3 regions of the Streptomyces saintjeani genome follow, and region 3 is predicted to be linked to each of the others. Evidence: riboswitches for the same ligand, from Rfam matches in the RefSeq annotation. Region 3 holds a riboswitch; each other region holds the start of a gene.
What was found. A riboswitch is a leader RNA that binds a small molecule or an ion and turns the genes downstream of it on or off. The one in region 3 is predicted to bind cyclic di-AMP.
Positions count from the first base shown of each region.

Region 1: it holds a riboswitch for cyclic di-AMP, as region 3 does, so the genes downstream of both, ACQCO7_RS17080 (transglycosylase family protein) here and ACQCO7_RS20295 (M23 family metallopeptidase) in region 3, are expected to answer to the same signal.
Region 2: it holds a riboswitch for cyclic di-AMP, as region 3 does, so the genes downstream of both, ACQCO7_RS36140 (peptidoglycan DD-metalloendopeptidase family protein) here and ACQCO7_RS20295 (M23 family metallopeptidase) in region 3, are expected to answer to the same signal.

Region 1 covers NZ_CP189624.1:3,799,989-3,806,551, reverse strand. The annotation lists gene ACQCO7_RS17095 (hypothetical protein) at 1-203, shown strand, start outside; gene ACQCO7_RS17090 (cytochrome P450 family protein) at 200-1,435, shown strand; gene ACQCO7_RS17085 (LysM peptidoglycan-binding domain-containing protein) at 1,633-2,703, shown strand; cyclic di-AMP (ydaO/yuaA leader) riboswitch at 2,924-3,082, shown strand; gene ACQCO7_RS17080 (transglycosylase family protein) at 3,087-3,797, shown strand; gene eno (phosphopyruvate hydratase) at 4,162-5,448, shown strand; gene ACQCO7_RS17070 (FtsB family cell division protein) at 5,541-6,017, shown strand; gene ACQCO7_RS17065 (DUF501 domain-containing protein) at 6,094-6,563, shown strand, end outside.
Region 2 covers NZ_CP189624.1:8,025,285-8,031,847, reverse strand. The annotation lists gene ACQCO7_RS36150 (GDSL-type esterase/lipase family protein) at 1-807, opposite strand, end outside; gene ACQCO7_RS36145 (exo-rhamnogalacturonan lyase family protein) at 804-3,530, opposite strand; gene ACQCO7_RS36140 (peptidoglycan DD-metalloendopeptidase family protein) at 3,732-4,745, opposite strand; cyclic di-AMP (ydaO/yuaA leader) riboswitch at 4,746-4,908, opposite strand; gene ACQCO7_RS36135 (alpha-galactosidase) at 5,184-6,563, opposite strand, start outside.
Region 3 covers NZ_CP189624.1:4,483,919-4,490,481, reverse strand. The annotation lists gene ACQCO7_RS20310 (dihydrofolate reductase family protein) at 1-393, shown strand, start outside; gene ACQCO7_RS20305 (alginate lyase family protein) at 435-1,649, shown strand; tRNA gene ACQCO7_RS20300 (tRNA-Met) at 1,700-1,773, shown strand; cyclic di-AMP (ydaO/yuaA leader) riboswitch at 2,016-2,173, shown strand; gene ACQCO7_RS20295 (M23 family metallopeptidase) at 2,183-3,178, shown strand; gene ACQCO7_RS20290 (aldo/keto reductase) at 3,290-4,237, shown strand; gene ACQCO7_RS20285 (PrsW family intramembrane metalloprotease) at 4,406-5,728, opposite strand; gene trmB (tRNA (guanosine(46)-N7)-methyltransferase TrmB) at 5,777-6,563, opposite strand, start outside.

The sequences.
Region 1 (6,563 bases), 680 kb from region 3:
CGCAGACCCTCCAGGACGCCGAGTCGTACTTCAGGGGTAGTACCGACCCCCTCGACCTCGCGCACCTCGGCGTAGTACTTGAGAGGTCGGGTCGTAGTACCGAGGCGCTACAGACGTACGACGAGGCCGCCGCACAAGGGGACGCCTTCGCCCGGGCCCGAGCCGAAGCGCTCCGGCGGAAACGGGATACCGTCGGCGAGTGACCGACAGCACCCCCACCCTCTTCACCTGGGAGTTCGCTTCCAACCCGTACCCGGCGTACGCCTGGCTGCGGGAGCACGCCCCCGTCCACCGGACCACCCTCCCCAGCGGAGTGGACGCCTGGCTGGTCACCCGGTACGCCGACGCCAGACAGGCCCTCGCGGACGCCCGCCTCTCCAAGAACCCGGCCCACCACGACGAACCGGCACACGCGAAGGGCAGAACGGGTATCCCGGGGGAGCGCAAGGCCGAGCTGATGACGCACCTGCTGAACATCGACCCGCCGGACCACACGAGACTGCGGCGGCTCGTCAGCAAGGCGTTCACCCCGCGCAGGGTCGCCGAATTCGCCCCCCGCGTACAGGAGTTGACGGACCAGCTCATCGACCGTTTCGCGGCGAAGGGCGAGGCCGACCTCATCCACGACTTCGCCTTCCCCCTCCCCATCTACGCCATCTGCGACCTGCTCGGCGTACCCCGGGAGGACCAGGACGACTTCCGGGACTGGGCCGGGATGATGATCAGACACGGCGGCGGCCCCAGGGGCGGCGTCGCACGGTCCGTCAAGAAGATGCGCGCCTACCTCCTCGACCTCATCCACCGCAAACGCGGCGACCTCGGCGACGACCTCATCTCCGGCCTGATCCGCGCTTCCGACCACGGTGAGCACCTCACGGAGAACGAGGCCGCGGCGATGGCGTTCATCCTCCTGTTCGCCGGCTTCGAGACGACCGTCAACCTCATCGGCAACGGCACGCTCGCGCTCCTCACGCACCCCGGCCAACGCGACCTCCTCCAGAAGTCCATCAGCGCGGGCAAGACCGACCTCCTCGAAACCGGAGTCGAAGAACTCCTGCGCTACGACGGCCCCGTAGAGCTGGCGACCTGGCGGTTCGCCACCGAGCAACTCACCCTCGGCGGACAGCACATCGCCCCCGGCGACCCGGTCCTCGTCGTCCTCGCCGCCGCCGACCGCGACCCGGCCCGCTTCGAGCACCCCGACACCCTCGACCTCACCCGCCGCGACAACCAGCACCTGGGGTACGGCCACGGCATCCACTACTGCCTCGGCGCCCCGCTCGCCCGGCTGGAGGGCCAGACCGCGCTCGCGACACTTCTCACACGCCTGCCGGATCTTCAACTCGCCGTGAGCCCCGAGGAGTTGAGGTGGCGAGGCGGCCTGATCATGCGCGGGCTGCGGACGTTGCCGGTCGGCTTCACGCCAATGCCCTGATCAGCCGCGTGCGGGCCCGCCGGCGCACACGGCAACGGCTCCCCCGGAGCGCAAACATGACACGCCCTCACCTCCGTGATCTTCACGTGATCCGCGCGGCATGAACTTGTGACAAGTGATCGTATGCCGATACGTTCGCAAGCCGGAGCGGCCCGCCAGCCGCCCCCGCCCCCCACTGTCGTGAGAAAGGTGTCCGCATGCTCTCCGGGAACGGCCGTCACCGTCGCCCCCGCCAGGCTCCGGCGCTCCTTGTCGCCGCCGGAGTGACCGGCACCGCGATCGCCATCCCGCTGCTCGGCGCGAGCGGCGCGAGCGCGGCGGGCAATCCGGCCGGGATCGAGGGAACGACCGTCTGGGACAAGGTGGCCGACTGCGAGACGGACGCCGCGTGGGACGAGAACACGGGCTCGGGCCAGTTCGGCGGGCTGCACATCAAGCTCGACGACTGGAAGAAGTACGGCGGCCTCACCTACGCCGAGCGCCCCGACCTCGCCGGCCGCGCCGAGCAGATCGAGGTCGGCAAGCGGATCCTCGCCGACCAGGGCCCGGGCTTCTGGCCCATCTGCGCGCTCACGTCGGGCCTGACGAAGGAGAGCGGCGCGGCGGCGACGGACACAACCCCGAGCCCCAGCCCCAGCACGGGTTCGACCGATACGTCCGGAACATCGGGTACGTCCAACGGATCGGGCTCGACGGCCGGTTCCGGCGGCACGGACCCGGGCGCCTCGCCGTCCCCGGCGCCCACGCCGTCGTCGCCGTCCCCCGCCCCGGCGACCCCCGGGAAGTCCCCCGAGGCGACCCCGCAGACCCCCAAGACCCCCGGCTCCTCGGCGGAGACCGGGAATTCGGCCGAGGCGGGCAAGGACAGCGGGTCCGGCCGGATCGTCACCCCGGACGCGCCACAGACCCCGGACAGCAAGCCCACAGAACCGTCGTACGGGGACAAGTCGGGCAACGCGACGCAGCCCGCCGAGTCTTGGAGCCTCGTCGACACCAGCGTCGGTGCGGCCGTCGGAGCCTCGCCGATCCTCATCACCCCGCCCGCGCCCGTGTCCACCCTCTCCACCGCCGGCACCGGCAAGCACCGCGGCGTCAGCGCGGACGAGCCGGCGTCGTACACCGTCCGCGTCGGGGACACGCTCAGCTCCATCGCCGACTCCCTTGAGCTTGACGGCGGATGGCGAGCCCTCTACGCCGCGAACAGGGACCTCATCGGGGCCGACCCGAGCGCCATCGTCCCCGGTCAGACTCTGTCTCTCGGCAAGTGACCGGCGTACGGCAAAGGCGTAAAAGCGGGCGGAATCACGGCAGTTCGGCGTACCCGTTCGCGGCGAATGTCCCAGTTTGGTGAAAGTGTGGGATGAGTCTCAGAAGCCCTGATCGTCTTTGAAAATCCGCTGAGCGCATGCCTACGGTCGTGACGCTCGGCACCCCGAGCCCCGGCTGCCGCGAACGCCGAATCCTGCCAGCGGCCGTCCGGGAACAGTCGTCGCGCAAGCGCCGTAGGCAGGAGCGGGGGACCCAAGGTAAGCGCTGGGAACGGTGGTTGACGCCGTGCCCGGCTAGGGGTGAAGTCACGGAAGTGACGGGGCAACTCAACCGGCCCCAACCCGACAGCTCACCTCGCAGGCGTCGGTGAGGGGATCGATCCATGCTGTTCTCCGGCAAGGGCAAGCACCGCCGCCCGTCCAAGGCCACCCGTGTCGTCGCGCTCGCCGGTGTCACCGGTGTCGCCGTCGCCGCCCCCCTGATGGCCGCGAGCGGCGCCTCCGCCGCGACCGCCTCCGAGTGGGACGCCGTCGCGCAGTGCGAGTCCGGCGGCAACTGGTCCATCAACACCGGCAACGGGTACTACGGCGGCGTCCAGTTCTCCGCCTCCACCTGGGCCGCGTACGGCGGCACCGCGTACGCCTCGACCGCCAACCTGGCCACCAAGTCGCAGCAGATCGAGATAGCCGAGAAGGTCCTCGCCTCCCAGGGCAAGGGCGCCTGGCCGAGCTGCGGCGTCGGCCTGTCGGGCGCGTCCTACAGCGGCGGCTCGTCCTCCAACTCGGGCTCCTCGTCGAGTGGTTCCAGCAGCCGTACGGAGTCGTCCGCCTCCTCCCGCTCCACCGAGCGCCAGGCCGCCCCCAAGCAGAGCACCCCCAGGAAGACGACGTCCTCCAAGACCGTCACCACCCCGACCGGCCAGAAGGTCAAGAAGGGCGACGGCGAGTACAAGGTCGTCAAGGGCGACACCCTCAGCTCCATCGCGGCCGAGCACAAGGTCGCCGGCGGCTGGCAGAAGCTGTTCCAGCTCAACAAGGACATCGTCCAGGACGCGGACCTCATCTACCCGGGTCAGCAGCTCCACCTCAAGTGACCGGCTGACGCTCAGCTGAACCACAGGCCGCTCACATCCGTGGACCTCACAGTGAAGACACCGTGAGGGTCACCCCCCCCGTCCCCCACGGGCCCCCGCTCCGGTGCGTGTTCCCCCGTACGCACCGGAGCGGGTTTTTTGTCTGCCCCCTTTGCCTGCCCCCTTGCCTGCCCCCTGGTTCGCCCCCTTGGTCCGCCCTCGTTGTTCGCCGTCCGGCCACCCCCTCTTTGTTCCGGGTATGAACAATGAGTACGGTCGGTTCTGTCCCATGGGGCGGGCGGTCGGCTGGCCTGAGCCCCGGAGCCGGTTAGGCTCGTCCTCGCAGCGCCCACGAGGTCTGCGTACCCGCGTCACACTGAAGGAGATGCTCGTGCCGTCCATCGACGTCGTCGTAGCCCGGGAAATCCTCGACTCGCGAGGCAACCCCACCGTCGAGGTCGAGGTCGGCCTCGACGACGGCAGCACCGGTCGTGCCGCCGTCCCGTCCGGCGCCTCCACCGGTGCCTTCGAGGCCATCGAGCTGCGCGACGGTGACCCCAACCGCTACCAGGGCAAGGGTGTCGAGAAGGCCGTCCTCGCCGTCATCGAGCAGATCGGCCCGGAGCTCGTCGGGTACGACGCGACCGAGCAGCGCCTGATCGACCAGGCCATGTTCGACCTGGACGCCACCGACAACAAGGGCTCGCTCGGCGCGAACGCCATCCTCGGCGTCTCCCTCGCCGTCGCGCACGCCGCCTCCGAGGCGTCCGACCTGCCGCTCTTCCGCTACCTCGGCGGCCCGAACGCGCACCTCCTGCCGGTGCCGATGATGAACATCCTGAACGGCGGCTCGCACGCCGACTCCAACGTGGACATCCAGGAGTTCATGATCGCGCCGATCGGCGCCGAGTCCTTCTCCGAGGCCCTGCGCTGGGGCACCGAGGTCTACCACACCCTCAAGAAGGTGCTGAAGACCAAGGGCCTGTCCACCGGCCTCGGCGACGAGGGCGGCTTCGCGCCGAACCTCGGCTCCAACCGCGACGCCCTCGACCTCATCCTCGAAGCGATCAAGCAGGCCGGGTACGTCCCCGGCGAGCAGATCGCCCTCGCGCTCGACGTCGCCGCCTCCGAGTTCTACAAGGACGGCAAGTACCTCTTCGAGGGCAAGGAGCGCTCCGCCGCCGAGATGACGGAGTACTACGAGGAGCTGGTCGCCGCCTACCCGCTCGTCTCCATCGAGGACCCGCTCTTCGAGGACGACTGGGCCGGCTGGAAGGTCCTCACCGACCGCCTCGGCGACAAGGTCCAGATCGTCGGCGACGACCTCTTCGTCACCAACCCCGAGCGCCTCGCCCGCGGCATCGAGGAGGGCGCCGCCAACGCGCTCCTCGTCAAGGTCAACCAGATCGGCTCCCTCACGGAGACGCTGGACGCCGTCGAGATGGCCCAGCGCAGCGGCTTCAAGTGCATGATGTCCCACCGCTCCGGCGAGACCGAGGACGTCACGATCGCGGACCTCGCGGTCGCCACGAACTGCGGCCAGATCAAGACGGGCGCCCCGGCGCGGTCCGAGCGCGTCGCCAAGTACAACCAGCTCCTGCGCATCGAGGAGATCCTGGACGACGCGGCGGTGTACGCCGGTCGCAGTGCGTTCCCCCGCTTCAAGGGCTAAGGCTTAGCCAAGTCGTTAGTACGTCCCCGTACCCGGTCCCGTACCGTGTGCGGGGACGTACGCACGTATGAACGGGAACGGGAGGCGCCGGCATGGCCGTCAAGGACAAGGACCGGTTCTCCACAGCGACCAGGCTCCGCGCCCTCGGCGAGCAGACCGCCGCCCGCGTCTACCGCTCCCAGACGAAACGCCAGCAGCGCCGCTCCCGCCTCACCGGCCGCGCCGCGCTCCTCGCGCTCGTCCTGTGCACCCTCGTCGTCGCCCTCGCCTACCCGATGCGGCAGTACGTCTCCCAGCGCGCCGAGATCGCCGACCTCGAACGCCGGCAGGAGCAGGCCCGGCAGAAGGTCGAGCAGCTCCGCGACCTCAAGGCCCGCTGGCAGGACGACGCGTACGCCGAGCAGCAGATCCGGCAGCGGCTCCACTACGTCCTGCCGGGGGAGACCGGGTACGTCGTCATCGATCCGGACGCCGCGAAGCAGGCCCGCGTCGACGCCGGTGCCGCCGACCGGCCCTGGTACGCGAACGTCTGGGACGGCGTGGACAAGGCCGACGCGGTCGGCAGGTGAGGCCGGGGGCGGCGTCCCGCGATACTGGATGCGCCCGCCCCACCTCTTACCGACAGCAGAGAGACTTCCGTACGCCATGCAAACGCCTCCCCCGATCACCGAGCGCACCGAGCCGACCGACGCGGACGTCGAGGCGTTCCGGCAGCAGTTGGGCCGGCCCCCTCGCGGGCTGCGCGCGATCGCCCACCGGTGCCCCTGCGGGCAGCCGGACGTCGTCGAGACCGCCCCCCGCCTTCCCGACGGGACGCCCTTCCCGACGCTGTACTACCTGACGTGTCCCAAGGCGAACTCCGCGATCGGGACGCTGGAGGCGAACGGGGTCATGAAGGAGATGACCGAGCGGCTCGGTCAGGACCCCGAGCTGGCGGCTGCGTATCGCGCCGCGCACGAGGACTACATCCGGCGGCGGGACGAGATCGAGGTGCTGGCCGGGTTCCCGAGTGCCGGGGGGATGCCGGACCGGGTGAAGTGCCTGCACGTGCTGGTCGCGCACTCGCTGGCTGCGGGGCCCGGGGTGAATCCGCTGGGGGACGAGGCGTTGGCGAT
Region 2 (6,563 bases), 3.5 Mb from region 3:
CGGGGCGGCTCGACGCAGCAGCGCGAGGTACGCACGGTAGGCGGCGGTGAACTCCTCGGCCCCGTACGCCGCGTCGTTCGACCCCTGGTTGACCACGACGACATCGGCCTTACGGTCCGGACTCGCCGCCGATCCGGCGTAGTTCCAGCCGTACGCGTCCCGGGCGTTCGGCACTCCCCCGTTCCCGGTGAGGATCACGCCCTGCCGCCCGAACCCGACCTGCGTCAGCGAGGCGTGCAGCGCGTCGGCGACCAGCGTCGGGTAGGCGGCCGTTCCGTCGGCGCAGTCGGACGTGCTGCTGCCGCACAGGGCGTTGACGCCCTGCGTGACGGAGTCGCCGTAGAACGCGAACTGCCGCTCGTGCTCGGCGCGTCGGGGAATCACCCGCCCCTTGAGCCCGGTGAGTGTCACCCCCGTCTGGAGCGGCGGCACCCACCGGTTCACCCGCGAGAACACGTCCTTCACGGACAGCTCGGCGGTGTGCGGTCCGCGCCCCTGCGCGGTGATCCCGATGTCGGGGCGGTCGACGGCGTACCGCTGCTTGGGGCCGCCGTCGACGGACACGTACACCTGCGCGGGAACCGTGACGGAGGCGACGTCGAAGAGGGCGTGGACGGTGTTCCCGGTGAAGGAGAAGCGCAGCCGGGAACCGGAGTTGACGGTCACGGCGGCCTCGGCGCTGCGGCTCCAGTGGCCCTCGTAGGCGAGGCGGCGGTCGTCGGGGCGGACCGTGTCCGTGCCGGCCGCGTGGGCGGGTTGCGGGACGAGGAAGGCGAGGCCGAGCGCCGGTATCAGGAGGCGTTTCATGACGGGATCTCATCTCCGATCAGGGCGAGGTTCTGGATCGCCGCGAGCGCCCACTGCGCCGAGGAGTTGGTGGAGACCCAGGGGATCTCCCGTGTGGTGCGCAGGACGTGGGGCGTGGGAACGGTGACGCGGGACCAGTCGTTCGACGGGAAGTAGGTGTCGGCGCCGGTGAAGAACTCCTTCCAGGCGCGGCTCGCGAGGGCGGGGTCGTCCTGGTGGCGGGCGGCGTACGCGGTGATGCGGGAGTGGGCGGCCGGGAGGGCCGACTTCCAGGTGGAGCCGGTGAGTCCGCGCTTCTGGGCGTCGGTTCCGTTGTAGTAGCGGGCGTAGTTCAGCCAGGCCGTGCGGAACTCCGGTTCCTGGTCGCCCAGGAGAGCGACGATCTCGCTGGTGGTCTCCACGAGCCCGAACACGGCGCTGAGGTGCGACACGTTCACCGCTGTGCTCGCCGTGAGCGCGAACCGGCCGGTGTCGGCGTCGAGGAGACCGGTTCCGGTGAAGAAGCCGTTGGGCTGCGCGGCAATGGTCCGCAGGGAGTTGACCAGTTTCGTGCGGGCCCGCTCCGCCCGCGGTCCGCGTCGCTCCCACTCGGTGAGCCAGGCCGCCGAGATGCCGCCCCAGTCGGTGCCGAAGCCGACGGAGAGGGCGTGCCGGTCGCCGGGGGTGTAGCCGTCGGTGCGGACCTTGCGCTGGGGGTCGACGGCGAGGAACGTCAGCTCCACGTCGGCGAGTTCGCGCAGCAGGTCGCCGGTGCGCTCGTCGCCCGTGAGGTAGTAGAAGAAGCGCCGGTTGGCCGCCGTCGAGATCCGCACCTGCTTGGCGCTGTCCGCGTAGTGCTGGACGCCGTGCCGGGTGCCGAGGCCCGCCCACTTGCCGAGGTGGTAGACGTCGACCTCGCCGGTGTGCCGCGTCATCGCCTCCGCGAACCGGAACACCTCGGCGGAGCCGGTGCGCAGGAAGTGGTACCAGAGCCAGAGGTCGGTCCCCAACTCCGAGTTGTCCCAGGCGAATCCGCCGACGTCGTAGCGCCAGACGTGCCGGTCGGTGTCGTAGGTGTGCTGGACGTCGCCGTAGTCGAGGAACCCGTACCAGCGCCGCTCCTCGCGCTGGTCGCGGTAGTAGGCGAACAGGTCGTCGAGGTGGTCCTCGATCGCCGTGCGGGCCTTCGAGGAGCGGTCGACGGGCGCCCAGTCGCCGAACACCCCGGCGGCGTGCAGGCGCCCGGGTGCGGCGGTCAGAAGGGGCGGGGTCGCAACGGCTCTGGAAAAACTGGCGAGTTGAGCGGCGGCCGGTGTCTTCTCCACGGCCCAGAACGTGAGTTCACTGGTCCGCGCGATCCCGTACGGGGTGCCGAAGCCGGGCTCGTAGTCCTCGTACGTGATCTCCAGGCCGCCGTCGGACTGCTTGTCGTACGTGTCCTGGCCCAACCCGTCGTGGTAGAAGCGCAGATCGAGCGGCTGGGCTTCCGGGGCGTAGAGCCAGAGGGTGACCTCGGCGGCGCTGCTCGCGGCGCCGCGCACGTCGAGCTGGGTGGGGTGGCGCTGCCAGAAGTCCCGTACGCCGAAGGCGAGTCCGCCGCTCGCGCCGCCGACGTACCCGAATCCACCGGCCCGTTGACCGGCGGCGGCCGGGATCCAGCCGTGCCCGGCCTTGGTGCGCTTGCGGATCTGGTAGCCGTCGGCGGTGAGTTGGGCCAGCGTGTAGTCGCCCCACTGGGGGATGTAGGCGAGGCGGCTGGACACGCGCGTGTCCCAGGTCGCGAGGTCGGGCAGCTTCTCCCCGGCGACCTGCGCGGCCCGGACCGCCGCACCGGGGTCGCGGCGCAGGCCGGTGATGCCCTGGACGGCCTCGGCGAACAGGCCCCCGCCGGAGTCGGCGAAGCGGATGTGCCGGTCGTACGCCTGGTCGCGCAGCGGGACCGTGAAGCGCACCCCGAGCCCGCGCAGGAAGTCGCCCTGGTCGCGGCCGGGTTCCTGCTCGCCGTCCCAGACGAAGGTGTGCACGAGCCGGAACGACTCCGCACCGGCCGAGAACGCGAACCGCAGCACGAACGGCAGCCACCCCCGCCCGCCGTGCCGGTGCCGACCCTCGACCCGTACCACGGCCCGCACCGGCCCGTCCTGCTCGACCTCCACCTTCTCCACCCGCCCGGCGAACGCCTCCACCTCGGCCCCGCCCTGCACACTCCCCTGCCGCAGCGCGACCAGCCGCCCGTCCCGCGCGACCTCGACCCCACCGCGCCTCAGACTCCGTACGACGGTGTCGGCGCCCTTCGCCGCGAAGAGCGCCGTCAGGACGCCGGTCGAGACCTCGACGCCGCCCTTCGCGCGCCGGACCGCCACCCGGTGCCGCGGTGCGGCCGGGGTGCCCGCGTCGAGGAGGTAGCGCTCGGAGCGGGGGGCGTCGGGGGCGATCGCGTGGGCCGTCCACTTGACCGAGCCGTCGGGCCAGTAGGCGGTGGGCCAGGTCTGGACGGGGACGTCGGTGCCGTCGGCGGTCGTCAGCTTCAGGGGCTGTCCGGATCTGTGCGTACCGCGCGCCCAGGGGACGCCCCAGGTGGTGCCGGCGTGGGCGTCGGGGGCGCCCTCCAGCCAGTGCAGCTCGGTGCCGGCGGCCGTGCCGGACGCCGCGGCTGCGGGGCGGGACAGGGCCCAGGAGAACGAGGTGGCGGCTGCCGCGACTGCGGCGCCCTTGATGACGGTACGTCGGTGGACGCCGGACACGGGACCTCCAGGAAAGCGCTTGCGGGGGACGGAGATCACTGTGTGCCCGCGCTTTCCCGGCTGTCGACGGATGCCACACGACCGCAACAGAACGATCATGATCGCGCAAGAACCGACAGGGTCATGCTTGGTGAACGCCCCGAAGGCCGGACCCGGGGATCGGGGGTCCGGCCTTCGGAGGCGTGTCGGGCGACGCTGGTGTCAGACGGAGACCCCGTGCGAGCGGAGGTACGCGAGCGGGTCTATGTCCGAGCCGTAGTCCGGGGTCGTGCGCATCTCGAAGTGCAGGTGCGCTCCGGTCACGTTGCCCGTGGCGCCGGAGTAGCCGATCTGCTGGCCCGCGCTGACGGTCTGGCCGACCGAGACGTTGAGCGCCGAGAGGTGCGCGTACTGCGCGTAGTAGCCGTCCGCGAGCTTGATGACGACCTGGTTGCCGTACGCCCCGCCCCAGCCGGCCGCGACGACCGTACCGGCGCCGACCGCCCGCAGGGTCGTACCGCTCGGGACGACGAAGTCGACGCCCGTGTGGTAGCCGCTGGACCACATGCTGCCGGCGACGCGGTAGCCGGTGCCGATGATCGCGCCCCGGACGGGGAGGGTGAAGCCGGAGGAGGACGAGGCGCTCTCGGTGGTGGCCTTCGAGGAGGAACTCTTCGAGGAAGAGGAGGAGCCCTTCGAGGAAGCCGAGGAGTCCGAGGAACCCTGCGACTTCTGCGACGACCGCTGCGACGACCGCGAGTCGGAGGAGGACGAGCCGGACGACGAACTCGACGACGAGGAGCCGGAGGAGCTTTCCGCCCGCGCCGCCTTCGCGCCGAGCGACAGCCGCAGCCCGGGGTGGATCAGCGACGGGTCGGAGCCGACGGCGTCCCGGTTGTCCTCGTACAGCCGCTGCCAGCCGCCCGTGAGGTTCTGCTCCTCGGCGATCTTCGAGAGGTAGTCGCCGGAGCGGACGGTGTAGGTGGTCGTCCTGCGGGTGGTGGCCGACGTCGTCGCCGAGGCCGTGCGTGCGACCGGGACGGCCTGGACGGTCTTCCCGGAGACCGGCGCCACGGAGGCGGCGGTGGTGGTGCCCGCGGCGGACGCCGTCTGGGCGTGTGCCCCGGTGGCCCCGATGAGCGGAATGGCGAGCGCCGCGCCACCCGTTCCGGCCACGGCGAGCGACCGGGAGAAACGAGGCGGCTTCGGGCGGCGGTGCTTACCCCTGGCGGGCATGGATTTCCTCTCCTGCGCCTACGAGGTGAGCTGTCGGGTGCGGACAGGAGATGTCCGGCCGTGCCGAGGCACCGCTTAACCCCAAGCCTGCTCCGGAAGACCGGACCAGGCGGAACTGCCTGTGGGTCCCCCGCTCCTGCCGTTTCCTTGGTGGGTGTGTTCGGCTCCGGACTGCGGCAGGATTCGGCGTCCGCCCGGATTGGTGATGAACGTAGGCGACGCGGACGCACGGGGACAAGCAGAAGTTGTATATGAATCTCTTTCCTGTCGATTCACGGTGTGTTTCGACCGTCCGCGCACACCGCGCGAAAACCCTCCGAACCCCTGAATCCCCTTGAAAATCCGGCCTATTACGTGCGCATGACGCGTAGCGCAGGGCCAGAAATATGACCCTGCTCACGCAACCGATTCACAGATTTCCCAATTCGGACAGAAACCTCAGATGCGGCGCAGCCGGAATACCGCCGCATCGAGGTCACCGCTCAGCCCGGTCCGCAGCCCGTGATGCACCAGCACCGCGCCCCGGTGGATCTCGCCGGTTTCGAGGCATTCGTACGACGCCGTCGCGTCAAGTCCGCGCAGCCGCACCGCCGGTGCGGTCTCCCCGTAGTGCTGGGCCTGGAGCCAGGCCAGGACGACGGTGTCGTCACCGCGCACGTACTGCACGGCGCTGAGACCGCCCTCGGGGGCGCGCAGCCGGTACAGGTCGCCCTGCTGGACGACGGGCCGGATCTTCTTGTAGAGCTCCACCCACTCGCGCGCCTCGGCGAGTTCCGCGTCGGTCCACTCCGAGAGGTCCCCGCCGACGCCGAGCACCCCGGCGAAGGAGCTGACGAACCGGAACTTCAGCGAGCTGACCCGGTGGTTGAGCTGGGTGTTGGGGCTGTCGGTGACCCAGGCGGCCATCACGCGCGCGGGGTGGATCTGGCTGAAGCCGTGCTGGATGGCGAGCCGGTCCAGCGGGTCGGTGTTGTCGGAGGTCCACACCTGGTCGGTGCGGCTGAGGATGCCGAGGTCGATCCGGCCGCCGCCGCCCGAGCAGGACTCGAAGGCGACGCCGGGGTGCGCGGCGCGCAGCCGGTCCAGGAGCCGGTACAGCGCGCGCACGTGGTCGACCCACAGGCGCTGCGGGTAGGGGTCGCCGGGCCAGCCGGCGTCGGTGAAGCAGCGGTTGAAGTCCCACTTCACGTAGTCGATGGGGGCGCTGGACAGGAGGGTGTCGAGCTGCTCCCAGAGGTACTCCTGGACGTCCTCGCGCGCGAGGTTCAGCATCAGCTGGTTGCGGAACTCGCTGCGCGTGCGGCCCTCCTGGAACTGCACCCAGTCGGGGTGCGCGCGGTAGAGGTCGCTGTCCGGGTTGACCATCTCGGGCTCGACCCAGATGCCGAACCGCATCCCGAGACCGTGCACCTGGTCGGCGAGGGGCTTGAGGCCCTGGGGGAAGCGGTCGGGGTTGGGCGTCCAGTCGCCGAGGCCCGCGCGGTCGCTGACGCGCTTGCCGAACCAGCCGTCGTCGACGACGAACAGCTCGACCCCGATGTCGGCGGCCTTGCGCGCGAGGACGAGCTGCTGCTCCTCGGAGATGTCGAAGGTGGTCGCCTCCCAGGAGTTGAACAGCACCGGGCGGTCCTGGCCGGCGTCCGGGATCACGTGCTCGCGCTGGTAGGCGTGCCAGGCGCGGCTGGCGCCGCCGAAGCCGCCGTCGGACCACAGGGCCGCGAAGACGGGCGTCGTGAAGGAGTCGCCGTCGGCGAGGAGGAGCAGGCCCGAGTCGTCGTGTCCGGCGCCGCCGGTGATCTGTACGCGTGCGTCGGGGAG
Region 3 (6,563 bases):
CCCTCGGAGACCGCCTTCAGCGTCGGCGCGGTGATCGTCGCGCGGGACGGTACGGAGATGGCGCGCGGGTTTTCGAGAGAGGGCGCCGACACCGTCGTCCACGCCGAGGAGGCGGCGCTCGCGAAGCTGGACCCGGCGGATCCGAGGCTGGCGGGGGCGACGGTGTACTCCAGCCTGGAGCCCTGCGCCCGGAGGGCCTCGCGGCCGGCGCCGTGCGCGAGGCTGATCCTGGACGCGGGGGTGCGGCGGGTGGTGACGGCGTGGGTCGAGCCGGACACCTTCGTGCGGGACGCGGACGGGAACGGGCTGCTGCGGGACGCGGGGGTGGACGTGGTCCTGCTGCCGGAGTACGAGAAGGCGGCAAAGGCACCGAATGGTCATCTGTTGGGGTGATACGACTGGCGGGGGTGCGGGCGGGCGGTGACGCTGCCCACATGAGGTCAGCCAAAGCCGTAACCGCCCTCCTCCTGGGCGCAGCCCTAGCCGCCTGCTCCACGTCCACCGACAGCACCCGCCAGATGGCCCGAGCCCTCCCCCCGGACGCGTCCTTCACGCACCCGGGGGTCCTCGTGAACGACGTCCAGCTCGACGTCGCCCGCGAGAACGTGCACGCCGGCAAACAGCCCTGGCTGCGCGCCTACCTGGACATGCGGGACAGCAAGTACGGCTCGTACAAGTACCGGCCGGAGCCGTACGAGAGCGTCGACTGCCCCGGCGGCGACCAGCCGAACCGCCCCGCGCACGGATGTGTGGAGGAGCGGCAGGACGCGATCGCCGCGTACACGCAGGCCCTGCTGTTCCGGGTGACCGGCAAGCGGGCGCACGCCGTGAAGGCGCGGGAGATCATGGACGCCTGGTCGGGGAAGATCCGGCGGCACACGGAGGACGACGCCGGGTTGCAGACCGCGTGGGCGGGTTCGACGTGGGCGCGGGCGGCGGAGATCGTCCGGCACACGCCGGGGGCGGGGTGGCCGGACGCCCGGGTGACCAGGTTCGAGGACATGCTGAGGAACGCGTACCTCCCCGTCGTCACGAGAGAAGTCCCGGACTACAACGGGAACTGGGACCTCGCGATGACGGACGCGGCGATCGGCATCGGGGTGTTCACGAACGACCACAAGGTCTTCGACCGGGCGCTGAGCAGGTTCCGGGCGCGGGTCCCGGCGTACTTCTATCTGGAGAAGGACGGCAGGGTTCCGATCGCGCCCGCCAAGGCCGGCCTCGACGACCCGGCGAAGCTCACGAAGTACTGGTTCGGGCAGACGATGTTCAAGGACGGCGTCTCCCAGGAGACGTGCCGCAACTTCAAGCACGCCGGGTACTCGCTGGCGGCGGCCTCGCACATCGCGGAGACGGCCTGGCACCAGGGCGTCGACCTGTACGGCGAGGCCAAGGACCGGCTGAAGGCGGCGGCCGAGCTGCACGCGCGCTACCAGGAGGGCGAGAAGGCCCCGGCGTGGCTGTGCGGCGGGAAGGTCGACCGGAACATGGGCCCCGACCTGGAGGTCCTGGTCAACCACCTGGAGGGCCGCCTCGGCGAGTCCGTCCCGGCGGCGCACCGGCTGGTGGAGCGGCACCGGCCCGCCGGTACGGACGACCTGTTCGTGGCCTGGGAGACGCTGACGCACGCGGGTAATCCGGGGGTCTAGCGAACCGGTTTGGTGATCCGCCCTGTGTCTGCCTATAGTTAAGCCAACGGCGCGGGGTGGAGCAGCTCGGTAGCTCGCTGGGCTCATAACCCAGAGGTCGCAGGTTCAAATCCTGTCCCCGCTACTGAAAAAGAACCGGGATCCTGGAAACAGGGTCCCGGTTCTTTTCTGTCCGGAATCGATCACTCTCTGTATCGCGATGTTCTCATCGGCACCCCAACTCGCCCGTTTTTCCCTGTGGTTGACCCAATAATCCCGGGCCAGAAATGTTTGTCGATCAAGAGGAACGGCTTGGAAACGGGCCCCCGGGTCGATTAACGTTCGATAACGCAGCACGGTTGTCCCAGCCGTCACAAGAGACGGCTCCGTGCGCACGCGCCGAATCCCGCGAGGGAACCGGGGAACCACCACCTTGGGGTGAATCACGCGGACGCCACCGCTCACGAGCGGCCGGTTTACGCGCGTAGGAGACCTTCCCGCTCCGAACCCGTCAGCTAACCCGGTAGGCGGCGGAAGGAAAGGAGTGCGCCCGCGTGGCGAACCCGACTGCCCAGGAAACCCCCAAGCCGACCTTCGGGTTCGGCGGCTACCGCGCCGAGGACGAGGGCCCCTGGGAGGAGTGGAACCCCACCGCCGACTCCCTCGCGCCGGTCAAGGGCAAGCACCGCGTCGCCAAGCAGCGCACCGGTGGCGGCGGCTTCGCCCGCAGCTCCACGGTCCTCGGCGTCGGCGTCATCGCCGCCGTCAGCGCGGGCGGCATGGCCAGCGCCAACACGGGCAACGCGCCCGTCTCCATCAACGTCGCCGACATACCCGGCGTCGGCTCCCTCGTCTCCGACGACGGCGACCAGGCCAAGGACCCCGCGCCGATCAGCAACATCGTCGCCGAGGCCGGCCAGGAGTCCTCCGACGCCGCCGAGGCGCTGCGCAGCCGGATCATCGCGCAGGCCGAGTCCCAGCAGACGCAGGCCGAGCAGCAGGCCAAGGTCGCCGCCCAGCGCGCCGAGGCCGAGGCCGCCTCCAAGGCCGCCAAGGCCGCGCAGGCCAACGTCGAGGACGCCAAGGAAGAGGCCGACGCCGCCGTCAAGCGCAAGGCCGAGGAGGCGCGGCTCGCCGAGCTCGCCAAGCAGTACACGCTGCCGACCTCGTCGTACACCCTCACGTCGCGGTTCGGGCAGTCCGGGGCGCTGTGGTCGTCCGGCTACCACACCGGGCTCGACTTCGCGGCTCCCTCCGGGACGCTCATCAAGGCCGTCCACAGCGGGACCATCACGGAGGCCGGGTACGCCGGGTCCTACGGCTACCGCACCATCCTCACCCTGGATGACGGCACGCAGATCTGGTACGCCCACCAGTCGTCGATCAGCGTCAGTGTCGGCCAGAAGGTCGGTACGGGCGATGTCATCGGGCGGGTCGGGGCCACCGGGAACGTGACCGGGGCGCACCTGCACCTGGAGGTGCACCCCGATGGGGCCGCGACCGGGATCGACCCGATGGCCTGGCTGCGGGGCAACGGGCTGAACCCGTGAGGTCGTCGTAGGAATCCGGGCCGCCTCGGTGTTCGGGGCGGCCTTCTTTCTGACCGGAACTTTGCGGTCGTCGCGGAATGTGTCCGTCCGGGACCGCCGTTGACGTAGAACATGACTACTCTGCGCCCGCTCGGCTCCTCCGACCTCGAAGTCTTCCCCCTCTCCCTCGGCGGCAACGTCTTCGGCTGGACCGCCGACGAGGCGGCCTCCTTCGCCGTCCTCGACGCGTACGCCGCGGCCGGCGGCAACTTCGTCGACACCGCCGACGCCTACTCCGCGTGGGTCGACGGCAACAGCGGCGGCGAGTCCGAGGCCATCATCGGCAGGTGGGTCGCCTCGCGCGGCAACCGGGACGACGTCGTCATCGCGACCAAGGTCAGCCAGCACCCCGAGTTCAAGGGGCTCTCCGGGGACAACATCAAGGCGGCGGCGGACGCCTCCCTGAAGCGCCTCGGCACCGACCACATCGACCTCTACTACACGCACTTCGACCAGCCGGACACGCCGGTCGAGGAGATCATCGGCGCGCTCGACGAACTCGTGAAGGCGGGCAAGGTCCGGCACATCGCCGCGTCCAACATCTCCGCCGACCGCCTGCGCGAGTCCCTCGACTTCTCCGACCGCGAGGGCCTCGCCCGGTACGTCGCGATCCAGCCGCACTACAACCTCGTCTCCCGCGACACGTACGAAGGTTCCCTCCAGGACGTCGTCTCCCAGGCGGGGCTTGCCGCCGTCCCCTACTTCGCGCTGGCGTCCGGCTTCCTCACGGGCAAGTACCGGCCGGGTGCGGTGGTCGAGGGCGCGCGTGCCGCCGGCGGTGCCGGCAAGCACCTGGAGTCCGAGCGGGGAGTGAAGGTCCTCGCGGCTCTCGACGAGGTCGCGCAGGCTCGGGGGGCCGAGGTCGCGACGGTCGCGCTGGCGTGGCTCGCCGCTCAGCCGACGGTCGCGGCGCCGATCGCTTCCGCGCGGGTGGTGGAGCAGCTTCCGGCGCTGCTGGCGGTGGCGGAGCTGGAGCTGACGGAGGCGGAGGTGGGGCGGCTCACGGAGGCTTCGGCGTAGGGGTGGGTTTCCTCGTCCCCGCCGCCCCTACCCTTCCCATCCCCAGGGGTTCCACCCCTTCGACCCCGCCAGGGGCTCCGCCCCTGGACCCCGTTCGGCCCGAAGGGCCTCGTCCTCAAGCGCCGGACGGGCTGAAAAGAGGTGGGTGGGCCCCTCAGGGGCCTTCCCCTAAGCCCGGTAGCCCCCATACGGCGGATACTGCCCCACCGGCACCCCATACGCCGTCGGCTGCTGCCACGTCACCGGCGGCTGCCAAGGCTGCTGCTGCCAAGGCAGAGCCACTGGCATCACCGGAGCCGTCGCGCGAGCCGCGTACTCCAAGGCCGGGCGAGTTGTCGTGCGGGCCGTCCAGAGTGTCGTCAGCAGGTGTTGTTCCCGGGCCACGAAGTCCGTGGGGGCGTGGCCCAGGCGGCCCCGGCGGCGGAGTTGGGCCAGCGCCAGCGCCGTCGATTCGTACTCCGCGAGGGTTTTCGCCGCCGGCTTGCCCAGGTAGTGCGTCGCGTAGTCGCGGGCGATCCGTCGCGCCTTCATCGAGGCGAGGGCGAAGGGTTCGGCCGGGGAGAGCCAGCCCGCCGCTACGTACGGCGGGAGTTCCTCGCGCAGGTAGCGGAGTTCGCGTTGGCGGGTCCAGATGACCAGCCAGGTCAGGAGGCCGAACACCGGGACCATGAACACGCCGTACACGACGAAGAAGCCGAGCGCGCCGAAGTGCGCGGAGCCGTTCCACAGGGAGTGCATGCCCATCGCGAGGACCAGGCCGGTCAGGGGGAACAGGACCCGGCGTACCCGGCGGGCGCCGACCGTGAGTGCGGAGAGGCCGAAGCCGATGCCGGTGAAGACCGTGAACAGGGGGTGCGCGAACGGGGACATGATCACCCGTACGAAGAACGTCGCCGCCGTCACGGACACGGCGTCGCCGGCGATCCGGTCCGTGCCGTACGCCGAGCCCAGATAGAGGATGTTCTCGGTGAACGCGAACCCGGCCGCCGCGGTTCCCGCGATGACGACGCCGTCGACGAGGCCGGTGAACTGCCGCCTGCGGAACAGGAAGACGAGCAGGACGGCCGCGGCCTTGGCCGACTCCTCGACGATCGGCGCGATCAGGGTGGCGCCGAGGGTGTCCGCGCCGTCCGGGTCCGCCGTCGTGTTCGCTATCCACTGCGTCGTGAACGTGTTCGCCACGATCGCGATCAGCGTCGCCGCGCAGGCGCCCCAGGCGAACGCGAAGACCATGTTCCGCCAGGGGGCGGGGTCCACGCGGTCCAGCCAGCGGAACGCGGTGACGAGGAGGGGCACGGGAAAGACGGCCAGTCCGAGCCCCACCAACAGGCCCCGGGTGCCGGTCTGTTCACGGACCAGCGCGAGGATGACGACGCCGGAGACCGCGAGGAGGGTGATCAGCGCGGCGTACCGCACGGAGGGGCGTCGCCACCAGCGGGGGCGCGGTATCGGAGGGTGAGGGACGGGCGGGTACGCGGCACTGGTCGACACGTCATGACCATAACGAGGGTTGGGTTCCGCCGCGATGGTGCGTCTGCCCTACCGGCGATGCCCGACCCTGCGGAACAGCAAGTCCCGTACCACGTGGCCCTTCTCGATCCCCTGGCCCTCGAAGCGCGTCAGCGGACGGAAAGCCGGCCGAGGCGCGAACCCGCCGTCCGCCTGCGTGTTCTCGAACTCCGGGTGCGCGTCCAGGACTTCGAGCATCTGCTCTGCGTACGGCTCCCAGTCCGTCGCGCAGTGCACGACCGCCCCGGGCCGCAGCCTCGTCGCCGCCAGGTCGAGGAACTCCGCCTGGATCAGCCGCCGTTTGTGGTGCCGCTTCTTCGGCCACGGGTCCGGGAAGTACACGCGCAGCCCGTCCAGCGCGTCCGGCTTCAGCATCTCCCGCAGCAGGATGATCGCGTCCCCGTTGGCGACCCGGACGTTGGTCAGCCCGCTGCGCTCTGCGAGGTTGAGGAGGTTGCCCTGGCCGGGGGTGTGTACGTCCACGGCGAGCACGTTCGTGCCAGGATCGGCGGCGGCCATCGTCGCCGTCGCCTCGCCCATCCCGAACCCGATCTCCAGGACGACGGGACGCTCGTCCCCGTACAGCTCGCTCAGGTCGACGGCATGCCCGTCGATGTCGATCCCCCACCGCGACCACAGCCGCTGCAACGCGTCCGCCTGCCCCGTCGTCACCCGGCTGCGGCGCGGCTGGAAACTCCGGATCCGCCGCTCGAAGTGTGATCCGGCGGGGTCGGCCTTGGGGCCGTCGGGGAAGCGGGGTTCGCCTTTGGGGCGGGCATGGCAGGCTTCGGGGCCGGGGGTCTCCGGCTCGGGGCTG